Regions from separate parts of the Paenibacillus stellifer genome, predicted to be linked through region 1. Evidence: predicted binding sites of a transcription regulator. Region 1 holds the regulator's gene; the other holds the start of a gene.

Region 1 (7,126 bases):
GGGAAGTCTCGGCGAGCTGTACCGGGCGCCGACGCTGGGATCATTACTGGAAATGGGCCAGTGGGAAGCCGCCGAGGACAAGGCGGATGCGATTTTCCGCGAGCTGAAGGAACATTGGCGGGACTCGCAAGAGCATATTCTGGAGACCTATTTGAATATCGCTTCATCCATCGTATCGCTCATTCACCGGACCAAGAAGTGGCTGGCCGACACCCTGCCCGAAGACTTCTACGCACTGGCACAGGGCCGCCCCGCCGGCAGCGACGTGGAGGAGCTCCGATCCTGGACGGAGCGGGTCATCGCCGCATACCGCCGGTCCGTCAGTATGGTGGAGAAAGATTCGCGCTCGTCCATCATCCGCAAGGTTCAGGAGTATATCGCCCTCAATCCGGGCACGGTGTCGCTTCAGAGCATCTCAGCCCATGTCTTTCTGAATCCCTCCTATCTCTCCAAGGTGTACAAACTGGAGACCGGCGAGGGCATCAGCGAGTACATCCTGCAGGTGCGGATGGAGATCGCGAAGGAGCTGCTGGCGGAGTCTCCGAACAAAATCTACGAAATCTCCGTCCAGCTCAGCTACCAGAAGCCCAGCTATTTCATCCAGCTCTTCAAGAAGCATTACGGCATGACCCCTCAGGAATACCGCAACATGCTGGACTCTTGAAGCCTGTCCGTGCTGGCAGTGCTTGCAAGCTTGAGGTGTAGGTTAGATGCCTTCCCGCGAGACCGGATTACCGGTTCGGGAAGGCATCTGCTGTTGCTTACGATTGTTGGCTTACGATTGTTGGCTTCCGATTGTTGTTATGCTCCAATACCGCACTCACAGGCACAAAAAAGCTGCCGAGAATTCTCGGCAGCCAGTTGCATGGCATTTTTCGTACACATGCTCTTCGTGCAATTAATGTCCGATCATCGAAGCAGCTTCGGGAGCAGGAGCGGCTTTCTTCCCGGAGTTCCCGCCGTCAGAGGCGGGCTTGCGCAGGAACAGGCTGAACAGAACGCCGGCCACGGCGATGCAGGCCGTGAAGAAGAACACATCGTCGAAGCCCTGCGATGCAGCAGCCAGAGGGTTGCCGCCCTTGCCAGCCTCCGCCATATGCGCGGTAATCCGCGAAGTCAGATAGCCAGTCATCCCCGCAACGGCGAACGAGACTACCACTTGCTGCGCCGCCGTCGTCAGCGGTGTAACGCGACCGACCAGATGGCGTGGAGCCGAGTTCAACACATGGGTGTTAACCGGCATCATCGTCAGGCCCATTCCGAGCCCCATCATGCCCAGACACAGCATAATATGCGGCAGACTGGTATCGACCGTAATTCCCGACAGCAGGAACAGTCCTCCAGAAATGATGATCAACCCGACAAAAGCCAGCGGCCGGGCACCGATCTTGTCAAACAATCTGCCGCCAAGCGGCATCCCGATTCCCGAAGCCAGCGCCTGCGGCAGAAGGATAAGTCCGGTCTCAAGCGGCGTATAGCTGCGCACCTGCTGCAAATACAGCGGCACGAACAGCATGGAGCCGAACAGGGCAGCCTGTGTAATCCAGGCCAGCAGAATGCCTCTGGTGAAATGCGAGGAGCCGAAGACGCGCAGCTCCAGCAGCGGATTTTTCTGCATCAGTTCCACCACGATAAAGAGCAGCAGCGCTACCCCGCCGACGACAAGGCCCGTGATGGCGGCTGTCGTTGACCAGCCATCCGTGCCCCCTTCGTTGACGCCGTAAGCCAGCATCGCAAACGCGATCGGAGCGAGGATCATGCCCAGCAAATCCAGATGCGGCGTCTCATGCCGCTCGGTAATCGGCAAATATTTGAAGCCCAGCACGACGGCCAGAATGCCGATCGGCAGATTGATCAGGAAGATCCAGTGCCAGCTTGCATACTCGATCAGCCAGCCCGACAGCACCGGCCCCAGCGCTGGCGCCAGCAGCATCGGAATTCCGAGCATGCCCATAATCGAGCCTCTGCGCTCGGGCGGTGCCAGCCGGAATACCATCGCCATACCGATCGGGGCGACCATCCCCCCGCCAAGACCCTGAATGATCCGGAAGACAATCAGCTGCGTCGAGCTCTGAGAGACGGAACATAGTACAGAGCCGATGACGAACATAATGATCGTGCCCAGGAACACCCGCCGGGCGCCGAAGCGGTCGCTCATCCAGCCAGCCAGAGGTATAACAGCAGACAGAGCAAGCGTATATCCTGTAATCGTCCATTGAACGGTTTTGAGGCTCGTATCGAAGTAATCCACCAGAGCGGGGATAGCCACATTGACAACAGTGCTGTCCAGAATAACCATAATCATGCCGACGATAATCGCCAGCAGCGGCGGAATAATGGCTTTCAGCGAAAAGCTTTCTTCGGCGGCCGCGGCGCCTTGTACAGTAGGTTTCATTTTTTCATCTCCACTACTTAATTATTGATGCTGCGAGGCACCCCGGTCATACCGGTAAAAATAATGGTCAAACAGATTCTCAATCTGTTCGTCGACCGACGGGAGATTCTGGAACGGTGACTCCACTTCCGCCTCCTCGTCTCTTCCGCAGGGGTACATGACAATCGGAATCAGCACAGCTCCCTGGAGCTGTACCATCATCAGCTGCAGCCGCTTCTCGTCGGTCACGCCACTGATGCCGCTTAGTGTCTCCAGCATTTTTTTTCTCTTTATCGTCTTGCTGTATTGGGAATACTTATGAATGGAACGCAGGATGTTTCCGCTCTGGTCCACCATCTGCTTCGCTAGTCCCGGATACTGACGAAGATAGCCGACATAGGCCTTGAAAAAACGCAGCAGCCGCTCTCTTGGCGGCAGGCTCTCGTCCTCCAGCGCGCCAAATGCGTCGTCGAAACCGGAAATCAGCATGCGCGTAGCTTCTTCCAACAGATTATCCTTGGAGTGGTAGTGGTAATTGACCAGCGCCAGATTGCTGCCCGCTTTGGCGGCGATCCGCCGCATTGTCAGGTTCGCAATTCCTTCCTCGCGGATCAATGCGATCGTGGCGTCTAGAATTTGCTGTTTCGTTGCTTTGTCGCCAGACGCCGCCGATTCTTCTCCCTTAGCCATACTATTTCATGTTCTCCTCCTTAGTAATGCCAATTTAAGCATCGATTTAAACATTGTTTAATTCATTGTTTAATATACTCTCGTTCCGCAGAACTGTCAACACGCCTGATGTCATTTTAACCCCGGAACCGACCGTTAATGCCGAAAAGATTTTCTATCCGTAACACGTGAATTCGGGAGGACACGCTGCTGTACCGCTCTTCTCCTGAATACGCAAAAAGAGACGGCATCTCTGCCGTCTTTACTTATAATGGACTCTCAGGGGCTCGAACCCTGGACCTGTCGATTAAGAGTCGAATGCTCTACCATCTGAGCTAAGAGTCCATAATATGGTGGAGCCTAGGGGGATCGAACCCCTGACCTCATCGCTGCCAGCGATGCGCTCTCCCAGCTGAGCTAAGGCCCCTTATGGAATTGGGATATGTATGCTGATCGGCTTGTCCACTAAGCAATATCTCACAGCCGACTTTTATATAATACAGAATCCCAAACCTGATGTCAACACTTTTCTATATTCACGTAACTGTCCTCTCCATCCGACGATCGATCTGCAAGATGCCGCAGCGTCTTACAGCACATCCTCATCTTCATTCTTGGACAGCAGCGCCTTCAGCTCTTTCATGAACATATTGATGTCCTTGAACTGGCGGTATACCGACGCGAAGCGTACATAGGCAACCTCGTCCACCGGATACAGCTGTTCCATGACCAGCTCGCCGATCTGACGGCTCTCCACTTCGGCGACGGCGATGCCCCGCAGCGATTTCTCGACCTCGGAGACGATCATCTCCAGACGCTCAACGGAGACGGGACGTTTCTCGCAGGCGCGAATCAGGCCCCGGAGAATTTTATCACGGCTGAATTCCTCGCGGCTGCCGCCCTTTTTGATCACAATCAGCGGAGTCTCCTCCACCATTTCAAATGTGGTAAAACGGCGGCTGCATTTCTCACACTCTCGCCTGCGTCTGATGGATCTGTTCTCATTGGCCGGACGGGAGTCCAGCACCTTGGTATTGGTATGGTCGCAATAAGGGCATTTCATGCCTCGCGGTCACTTCCTTCGCATTGTATTTGGGTTATCAAGAGGAACTTTTTTTCCAGTAAACACCTTGTCCGTTCCGGTTATGAATATGGCAGGTTCGGCACATAATACTGTTACCAACCGATAGGAGGTGAACAACAATGGCACAGGCAAGCAATGGCAGCTCCAGCACCAACAACCTGGTTGTACCTAAAGCCAACGCCGCTTTGGAGCAACTGAAATATGAGGTTGCCCAAGAACTTGGTATCACTCTTTCCCCGGACGGATATCAAGGCAATAAAACTTCTTACGAAAACGGTTCGATCGGTGGATACATCACCAAACGTCTGGTAACTCTGGCCGAACAACAGCTGGCTGGACAATTCCAGTAATTCGCCTTTAACAGGGCAATGATTTGGAAGTGCTGAGCGGCCTTCAGGCCGCCGGCACTTCTTTATGCGTTGAATTTTGGGTCAGAACATGTTTCCGTAGATTTCAACATACTGATTGTAATAATAAATGACCCGCTGCACATAGTGCCGCGTTTCACCGAACGGAATATTCTTCAACTGCTCCTCGCTTCCGTCCCAGGAACCGTCCTCCAGCCAGCTCTTCACCTTCCCCGGCCCCGCATTATAAGCCGCAATCATCATCGCACGGTTGCCGCCGAACTCTCCTGACAGCGTATGCAGATACCAGGTTCCCAGCTCAATGTTAGCGGAAGGTTCATCCCTCAGCTTGTCCAGCGAAACATCGGGCAGCTTGGCCTTCTCGAGCGCCCATTTCGCCGTGTCAGGCATCAATTGCATGAGTCCCAGCGCTCCCTTACGGGATTCCTTGCCGGTCTTGTAGTTCGTCTCGACCCGGATGATGGCTGCGACAAGAAAGGGGTCGACCTGATAAGTGAGGCTGTGCTTGCGGATATCCTCTTTATAATGGATGGGATAGAACCAGGACATCCAGTTCGTGCTGAGAAACAGAACGGCGGTGAAGCCGATGAACAAGAGAAGCAGAACCCGTTTTTTGCGCAGCAGCCTCAGCATGTAAATCCCAGCCTGTCCATCAACTGCTCGATCTGCTTCTCTGTTTCGGCGGGATCGCCACTGTTGTCAATCACGTAGTCGGCCTTCTCCCGTTTGAGCTCAATATCCATCTGCGAATCGAGCCGGGCCTTGGCCTGTTCCTCCGTCAGCCCATTTCGGGCGATCAGCCGCTGAATCTGCACCTCACGCGGTACATAAACCACCAAGATCTTCTCGAACAGATCCTCCTGCTCCGTTTCGTAGAGCAGCGGAATATCCACGATAGTAAGCCGGGAAGCATCCTCCCGCTCAAAAGCCTCCATCCGCTCCCGGGTAATCCTGCGGATCACCGGATGGGTTAGCCCGTTGAGCGTCTTCCGGGCTTCAGGGTCGCGGAATACGATGTCCCCCAGCTTCGACCGGTTCAGCGTTCCGTCGGGTTGCAGCACCTCCGCGCCGAAGAATTCGGCAACGGAGGCCAGCACCTCGTGTCCGGGGAGCATGATCTCCCGGGCAATGGCATCGGCGTCGACGAGCCTTGCTCCCTTGCTCACCAGCAGGGCGGACACGGTGCTTTTGCCGGAGGCTATTCCTCCGGTCAAACCCATAATCATGTTTTCACCTCATAACAGCTTCAGTATTCCAATGGCAATCAATAAGAGCGCCGGCAGCAGCGAAGCCCGCTTCATCCAGGAGCTTCCGGAGAACCGGAAGCCGGTATGAAGCCCCAGAAGCAGAATGCTTCCGCTGAACAGCGCAATCGTAAGCGAAGTCCGCAGCGGTTCAAAGCCCAAGAGCGCAGCGCCAAGCCCTGCTCCGAATGCGTCAAGGGAAAGCGCAATCCCGAGGACCAGCGCTTCAAGGGGCGAAATGCTGCCCGATTTGTCCATATCCGCCGACGACGGGGTGCGCAGAATCTGAATGACGATCCCAAGACGCCGAAGCTCCAGCGAGAATACGGCGGACTTCTCGTCTTGATTCCCATCATCTGCGCGCACCGGTTCTGGCAAAGACGGCCCGGATGACGTCAAGACCACATCAAGCTCCACAGGCACACATTCACTGCCGTTCTCTCCCGCATGTTCACCTGCTTCAGCCTGCTCGCCGCCCCTCGCTTCGGCCGCCTTGCCGTCATCCTTCTGGATCAGCATCTGCACCAGCGACCAGCAGCCCATCAGCAAAATGATGACAGCGCCGATACGGGACGCAATCCCGGGAGATACAACCGATGAGAGCAGCACGCCGACCTGCATCGACACGCTCATCACAACGCCTGAACACAGCGCAATGATCAGAACCGAGAACAAAGGAATTTTCAGCTTGCGCAGACCATATGTAACGCCAACGCCGAAACCGTCCAGACTCAGGGCAAAAGCCAGCAGCAGCAGTGAAACAAAAGGGCTAAACACCCGCAATCCCTCCCGTGAAGAACCGGGGCTATAAGGGGCCTTCAACCCCTCAAGCCGTCGTTCGCTAATGTAGCATTCTTCACCCAGTATATGGGCGGGAGGTCCCGGTGGTGTCATCCTTCTTGAAACCGTGTGAAACAACTAATTATCCGGCGCAATCCAGCGCAGACTGGAGAATCCAGAATAAACCGGCCTAGGTCAGCAGCGGAGGCTGGCAGCTTGGGCAAAAATGCGTGCCCCGTCCCCCGACAACGCTCTTCTCCACCTTGGAGCCGCAAGTGTAACAAGGTTCATCCTTACGCCCGTATATCCGAAGCTTATGCTGATAGCTTCCGCTCTCTCCCTGGCCGTTCACGTAGGACTTAACGGAAGAGCCGCCGGCGTTCACCGCGTTCGTCAGCGTATCGACAATGGAGTCGTGAAGCCGGACGATCTGCTCATCGGTCAAGGAACCGGCAGCTCTCTCCGGATGAATGCCTGCAGCATGCAGGGACTCATCCACATAAATATTGCCGATGCCGACCACGTATGCCTGATTGAGCAGCAGCGGTTTGATTTTTGTATTCTTCCCGGCAAGCAGAGCCTTAAACGCCTCCGCCGTAAAATCAGG
Region 2 (7,126 bases), 220 kb from region 1:
TTCCGGCTGCCGATTTGGCGGCCGCTTGAGCTTGTTCCTCGTTCCAGGGGAGAATTTCGGGATGGAGGGCGTTCAGATACAGAACACTTCCATCAATCGTTACCTTCCAGTAAGGCAGCAACGGGAGGTACTGCGCAGCAGCGTTAAAGGAAGCTCCGGATAATCCGGTTAGGGAAATGATGCCTTTCTGCGCCAGGAACCGGCGCAGCTCTGTAAGGGAATAAGGGATACCGTCCTCGGCTGCTCCATACTCGCTAAGAATATAGCCGCCATCTTCGGAAGAGGTGATGATCATATAGCCGATTTCCTTGTCTCCGTCCTTCACGCGTACTAGCCAGCCATGCGTACCCGGACCAAGCGCTTCAATTTCCTGCTTCGCGGTCTTCCAGGCTTTGAACGGCTCGCTATCCGCCAGCTTGTCCGCTGCCTGGCGGGCGAAAGCGAGGACGGAAGCGGTAGCGTCATCCTCTCCTCGCTTGGGTAGAGGAGACTGGGCCGAGACGGCAGCGGAACTGGCGCTCTTAGCATTCAAGGCAGCTGTGAGGCCGGAATATGGGGCAGCGGATACGGCCGACTTCCCGGGGCGGGAGTCGGCTAATGCCGGCAAGCCGTGCGGCAGCAGCGGAAAGGAAGCCGCCGTCAGCAGCCCAACGATCAATAGTAGGGATGCTCTCTTGAGAGCGGCTGTGCGCTTGAATCTGGTCTTGCGATTCCCGGTAACTGGAAGACGTCCGCTGGACGCCTCCGGTCGTTGATCCTTATTCATCTCGGTTCACCTGTCTTTCGGCGCTTCATTTCGCCTTAATTGTAGCGGACAAGCTCTGAAAAGGCTGTTGCATGCTGTCGCGCCGGTCCGAAGGACTTTTGACTCCATTTAGCGACTGGGGTCGCTTTGTAGCGGTCAGCCCTGCGGCCGGCTTCGAAGATGGAACAAACCATAGACAACGGGCGACACGGCAATATGGGGTTTGTACTGCCAGCTGGTCTCCCGTCTGCGGCTTTGATACTGCTCCTCAACCTGCCCGCGCCGCTCCTCGTCTGTCTCCCGGATCAGCTCCTGATAATAGGCGTCGATGATTTGAAGCTCAGCGTCCAGACGCTTACGGGCTTCCATCGCCCAGCTGTAATCCTGGACCGCCAGCCCTGCGGTGATATGCCGTTCAAGCAGCTGTGCCCCTTCGTCCAGCGTAAGCTCGGACGGCTGAACATGAATGTTCTCCGGAACGCGCGGAGTCATCGGGATCTCTTCCAGCGTGTGCTCGAAGCGTTCGCGGATTTCGCCGCTCAGCAGCGACACGCCGATGAAATGCAGCTCCTCCCGCTTCAAATCGCAGCTCAGCTCGATTTTGAAGCAGACGGCGAGCCAGGGCTCATAGGCCGCCGGGAAGATCGTGCGCCGCTGGACGGCGCCCGGCTCCTCGAAGAGATAGAGGCAGCGGCCCTCGCTTCGGGCCGCTGCCCAAATCTGCCGGAGGCGCTTGCTGCCGAAGACGACATCCTCCCGGCGGATGAGGCCGGGACCGAGCCTGGGCAGGAGGGGGGCGACGCCGAAGTAGCGGGACAGGATGCCCTCCTGCGGTGTTCCTGCCAGCGTGTTCCCGCTCAGGGATACGCCGGCAGGAAGCTCCGCCTGCTGAGCGGCGGAGACACCGGGCGCAGTGCCCGGCTGAGGCGCGGGAGCGCCTGCGCGATCAGCGCCGGGCGGGGAGCCGGCACCGCCCGGCCCCGGTGCGGCCGGCACTCCCGGGGCCGGAAAACCGGCTACGGGGTTACGCCCGCCCGCAGCCTGCGGCCCGGGCACCGGTGCCGGGCTGCCCGGGCCGCCTGTGCCATGCGGCGTTCCCGCGCCGCCCGGGCCTCCCGCGCGGCCCCCCGCACTGCGCGGCCCGGGGACGGCATCGTACGTCTCCGGATCGAAGACGAACGTGAAGGACAGCGTTTCCGGCTCCGCGCCGGTACGCTCCACGAACCCCCAGTAATAGGGCCGGTCGGTCAGCATCCGGTCTGCGCGGGGTGACAGCTTGACCGTAACATGGACCGGCGATTTTTCGATAATCTGGCAGTCGGTCGCCATTAAATATTCCATCACCTGGCTCTGGACCTGCTTCGGTGTTAACGTCATGTCGCCGCCCCGCTTTCATCCTGAATGCCGTCCTTCAGGTCGGCCAAGGTCTGGCCGATGCTGCCGACCCTGCGGCGCAGCTCGTCGTCGCTTCCAGCCTCGAGCATGACTTTGTACAGACTCTTCTCCAGCGATTCTTTCTTCTCGAACCGTTCGAGAATCGTGTCGAGTCCGCCGATGACGCTCTCGAACAGATTGATTTTCTCATGCAGCAGATGCAGAATATGCTCCTCGATCGTTCCGGCTGTCGACAGGTTGTGAATATGAACGTCGTTCTGCTGGCCGAGCCGGTGAACCCGGCCGATCCGCTGCTCCACCCGCATCGGGTTCCAAGGCAGATCGAAATTGACCATGTGGTGGCAGAACTGCAGGTTGATGCCTTCGCCGCCCGCTTCGGTGGCGATCATAACCTGGGCGCGGCCCCGGAACAGATCCATCATCCAGTCCTTCTTGCCGCGGTTCATTCCGCCCGAGTAGGGGACGGCCTGCAGCCCGTGGCTGCGGAAATATCCGAGCAAATACTCCTGAGTCGCCCGGTACTCGGTGAAGACGATTACCTTCTCGTTCATATCCTTGACCAGTTCAATCGTCTTCTCCGCCTTCGTATTCGCTTTCACGGACCGGATCTGCTGAAGCAGCCCGATCATCCGTTCACGGCGCGGGGAGTCTTCCGGCAGCTTTTTAATCAAATTGACCAGGGTGACAAAGACGGCGTCCCGGCTGCTGCACACCTCGCGCTGCAGAGTGACGAGCGACAGCATGCTGCTTAAGTTGCCCCCGGACTCCTCATACTGGTCTTTGACAAAAGCTGTGACGCCGTCATATAATGTTTGTTCTTCGGGCGATAGAGTAAGCGAGACGTTTCGAACCTTCCGCTTCGTAAAAGACACCGGCCCTTCGCCCCGGCGGTTGCGGATCATGACCTTCGACAGCTCGCCGCGTAGCTGCTCCTCATTCTTTGCCACGCGCTTATCTACCACGAAATTGGCGGCAAAATCACCCTGGTTGCCGAGCTGTCCCGGCTTCAGCAGCGTAATGAGGTTGAACAGCTCGCCGAGATCGTTCTGCACGGGTGTGGCGGTGAGCAGAAGGCAGTATTTTTTACGAAGCTGCTGAACGAACTGGTAGTTGGTTGTCTTCTTGTTCTTGAGCTTATGGGCTTCGTCGATGATAAGCATGTCATATTCGTCCTGGATCAGGCGCTCCTTATGGGGAGGCCTTTTGGCCGTGTCCATGGACGCGACCACGATATCGTTGTCCCAGGAATAGGCTTTCTTCTGGGCAACGGCCGAAATGCCGAATTTGGTGTTCAGCTCGCGCACCCATTGCAGCACCAGGGATGCCGGGACGAGGATCAGCACTCTTCTGACCAGCCCGCGGACCAGGTACTCTTTCAGCACAAGGCCCGCTTCGATCGTCTTGCCTAGACCGACTTCGTCCGCCAGAATGGCGCGTCCCGACATCTGAAACAGCACCCGGCGGGCGGTGTCCAGCTGATGGGGAAGCGGCGACAGTGAGGGCAGATGCTTCATGCACTGCAGCTCTTCGAAGCTCTCAATCAGGCCGGACGCTTCGCCTTCGACGGCGAGACGGGCGAGACGCAGCTCGCCCCAGGGTCCGCCTTTTTGCAGACCTGCCTTCAGATCGTCAAGCCAGCTCCGGTCGAAGTTCAATGGGACGGGAAGCTGCGGCTCGGGGACTCGACCGGGAGCCGGGCCGGTTATGATGCGGAGATCTTGCTTCATGCAGGCTGTCTCCTCCCGCTTGGAATATACTTACGGAACGTATCACCAGTATGCGCTAAAGCAGCGGAATTCATAACAATTGCCTTTTTGGCGCGAGTCTCTAAAAAAAGGAGAAACAAAGAGATTTCGCGAGCTAGAAAGGAGATTTCGGGGCTTCGTCCGTTCTTTTCGACTTGGGACACAATCTACAAGATATGGTATAGTTTAAAAGCTATTTCACACAATATATTGTGAAAAAATGAAAAATCCCGTTTGAAAACCAGCGAAAGCGTTTATTGGCTGGTAACGGGAAATCGGACTAATCATTTTACTTTCAGGAGGTTGTTTATATTGAGTACAGTGGAACACAGTCAGCGGCTGGAAGGCTTGAGCGAAAAAATCTTTTTGGACCGATATGCCTGGAAAGATGCCGACACGAATAACGCCAAAGTGGGAGATGTGGTTCTCGTTCTGACGAAGGACGACCCCAAATTCCCGACCAAGGAAGTCGGCGAGATCGTCGAGCGCGAGGGCCGGATCGTGACGGTGAAGACCCGCCGCGGCGAGCTCGTGAAGTCCGATGTGGAGAAGCTGACGCTTAATATTGAGAAGACCCCTGAAGAAATGTGGGACCGTCTCGCCGGAGCGATGGCTTCGGTTGAGAAGTCGCCGGAGCTGCAGCGCCAATGGCAGGACAAATTCCGCAGCATTCTGGATGACTGGAAGCTGGTTCCGGGCGGCCGGATTGCGGCAGGCGCGGGTGCCAGCGATGAGCTTACGCTGTTCAACTGCTATGTCATTCCTTCGCCGAAGGACAGCCGCGGCGGCATCATGGAGACGCTGTCCGAAATGACCGAGATTATGGCCCGCGGCGGCGGCGTCGGTATCAATCTGTCGTCCCTTCGTCCGCGCAGAGCGGTCGTTAAGGGCGTGAACGGTTCCTCCAGCGGCGCCGTGTCCTGGGGCGGCCTGTTCAGCTACACGACCGGTCTGATCGAGCAGGGCGGAAGCCGCCGGGGCGCGCTCATGCTCATGATCAACGACTGGCATCCGGACGTGCTCGACTTCATCACCGTCAAGCAGACGATGGGCCAGGTGACGAACGCCAATCTGTCGGTATGCGTGAGCAACAGCTTCATGAAAGCCGTCAAGGAAGACCTCGACTGGGAGCTTGTGTTCCCGGATACGACCTATCCTGACTACAATGAAGTATGGGACGGCGATCTCGACAAGTGGAAAGAGGCCGGCCGCAAGGTGAACCATTATCGCACGGTCAAAGCCCGCGAAATCTGGCATACGATCATCGAATCCGCATGGAAATCGGCGGAGCCGGGCGTCGTCTTCATGGAATACTATAACCAGATGTCCAACAGCTGGTACTTCAACCCAATTATCTGCACGAATCCTTGCGGCGAGCAGGGGCTGCCTGGCTGGGGCGTCTGCAACCTGTCGGCCATCAACCTTTCCAAGTTCTATGACGCGGAGAACCATGATGTCGCCTGGGACGATCTGGGCACGACAACCCGCTATTCGGTGCGCTTCCTCGATAATGTTATCGACAAGACACCGTACCATTTCCCGGAGAACGAAGCTAACCAGAAGAAGGAACGCCGCGTTGGTCTCGGAACGATGGGTCTCGCCGAGCTGATGATCAAGCTGAACATCCGCTACGGCAGCCCGGAATCGCTGGAATTCCTGGACAAGTTGTACGGCTTCATGGCCCGTGAGGCGTATTTGGCTTCCGCCGGAATTGCGGCCGAGAAGGGTTCCTTCGAAGCGTTCGACACTGAGAAATATTTGCTGAGCGGCTTCATGAAAAATATCACTGAGGTATATCCGGAAGTTGGCGAAGCCATCACGAAGAACGGCATGCGCAACGTTACTGTTATTACCCAGGCTCCGACAGGCAGCACAGGTACAATGGTCGGCACTTCGACCGGTATTGAGCCGTACTTTGCGTTTAAATATTTCCGCCAGAGCCGTCTCGGCTTCGACGAGCAGTTCGTGCCGATCGCCCAGGAATATCTGGAAGCCCATCCGGGCGAAGAGCTGCCGGATTATTTCGTAACCTCGATGGATCTGTCCGCGAAGGATCATATCCGTGTGCAGGCGGCGATTCAGCGCTGGGTGGACAGCTCGATCTCCAAGACGGCCAACTGCCCGAACGACTTCACGATTGAAGAGACAAAAGAGCTGTATGAGCTCGCATTCGACCTCGGCTGCAAAGGCGTCACGATCTACCGCGACGGCAGCCGTGACACGCAGGTTCTGCAGACCGAGAAGAAGGAAGATAAGAAGGACGCTCCGCTGAAGGAAAGTGCTGAACCGTCTGATCAGGCTGAAGAGGCAGCTGCACCTCAAGCGGCCGCACCGGCTCCAGCCACAGCACTGGCTGCACCTGCCACACCTGTCGTACAGCCGTCCGGCAGCGTCGTCGACAAGCAGTACAAGAAGCGCCCGCAGGTTCTGCGCGGCGCTACCTATAAGATCAACACGCCGTTTGGCATGGCGTACATCACGATCAACGACCTGGACGGCACGCCGGCTGAAATCTTCCTGAATGTCGGCAAAGCCGGCTCGGACGTGTTCGCCATGGCGGAAGCGCTCGGCCGCGTCTGCTCGCTGTTCCTCCGGTACGGGGACCACGGCGAGAAGGTGGAGCTGCTGATCAAGCATCTCAAGGGCATCGGCGGCTCCGGCGCCATCGGCTTCGGCGCGAACCGCGTCGAGTCCATCGCCGATGCGGTGGCGAAGGCGCTTGAGACCCATGTGCAGAACAATGCACATGAGGAGCATGTATCCGCTCCGATCGCGGCCACGCTCGCGGTCGAAGATTTCGAGAGCGCGCTGAACGCGGAGCTTCAGGCCAGCGGCGCTTCGGCAGCAACAGCAGCGGCTGACCATGGCCACGGAGGCCATGTGCACAGCCACTCCTCCAGCGAGTCCCGCGACCTGTGCCCGTCCTGCGGCTCCGCCTCGCTGATCAACATCGAGGGCTGCAAAACATGCAGCAACTGCGGATACAGCCGCTGCGGGTGAGGATTAAATATGATGAGGCCGTCACAACCCATTAAAGTGAATTAAAATAATCTCTTGCCTACAGAATCTACTATTCTGTAGGCTTTTTTGCTTTTTCATGTCAGTAAATTACTTTATTATTCAGATTCCCTAATATAAATGTCACTGAGGTAACGCCGGACATGCTGAAGGAGCCTTAGCAAGACAAGCACTTCGTTTGAAACCAAACAGCCTGGTCAGCGTATTCGTTTTATTCGTTCTT

Evidence for each region. The regulator NrdR, encoded in region 1, represses ribonucleotide reductase genes. The targets are predictions, from matches to a motif close to AACACNATATATNGTGTT.
Region 2: PSTEL_RS10775 (adenosylcobalamin-dependent ribonucleoside-diphosphate reductase) is a predicted target of NrdR. The motif match lies at 4,085-4,102, and genes of this name have one in related genera.

What each region holds. Positions count from the first base shown of each region.
Region 1 covers NZ_CP009286.1:2,158,348-2,165,473, reverse strand. The annotation lists gene PSTEL_RS09715 (helix-turn-helix transcriptional regulator) at 1-664, shown strand, start outside; gene PSTEL_RS09710 (DHA2 family efflux MFS transporter permease subunit) at 899-2,395, opposite strand; gene PSTEL_RS09705 (TetR/AcrR family transcriptional regulator) at 2,417-3,064, opposite strand; tRNA gene PSTEL_RS09700 (tRNA-Lys) at 3,316-3,388, opposite strand; tRNA gene PSTEL_RS09695 (tRNA-Ala) at 3,395-3,470, opposite strand; gene nrdR (transcriptional regulator NrdR) at 3,633-4,106, opposite strand; gene PSTEL_RS09685 (alpha/beta-type small acid-soluble spore protein) at 4,247-4,477, shown strand; gene PSTEL_RS09680 (lytic transglycosylase domain-containing protein) at 4,559-5,125, opposite strand; gene coaE (dephospho-CoA kinase) at 5,122-5,721, opposite strand; gene PSTEL_RS09670 (manganese efflux pump) at 5,731-6,516, opposite strand; gene mutM (DNA-formamidopyrimidine glycosylase) at 6,710-7,126, opposite strand, start outside.
Region 2 covers NZ_CP009286.1:2,381,722-2,388,847, forward strand. The annotation lists gene PSTEL_RS10760 (hypothetical protein) at 1-766, opposite strand, end outside; gene PSTEL_RS10765 (YqhG family protein) at 902-2,122, opposite strand; gene PSTEL_RS10770 (DEAD/DEAH box helicase) at 2,119-3,867, opposite strand; gene PSTEL_RS10775 (adenosylcobalamin-dependent ribonucleoside-diphosphate reductase) at 4,198-6,885, shown strand.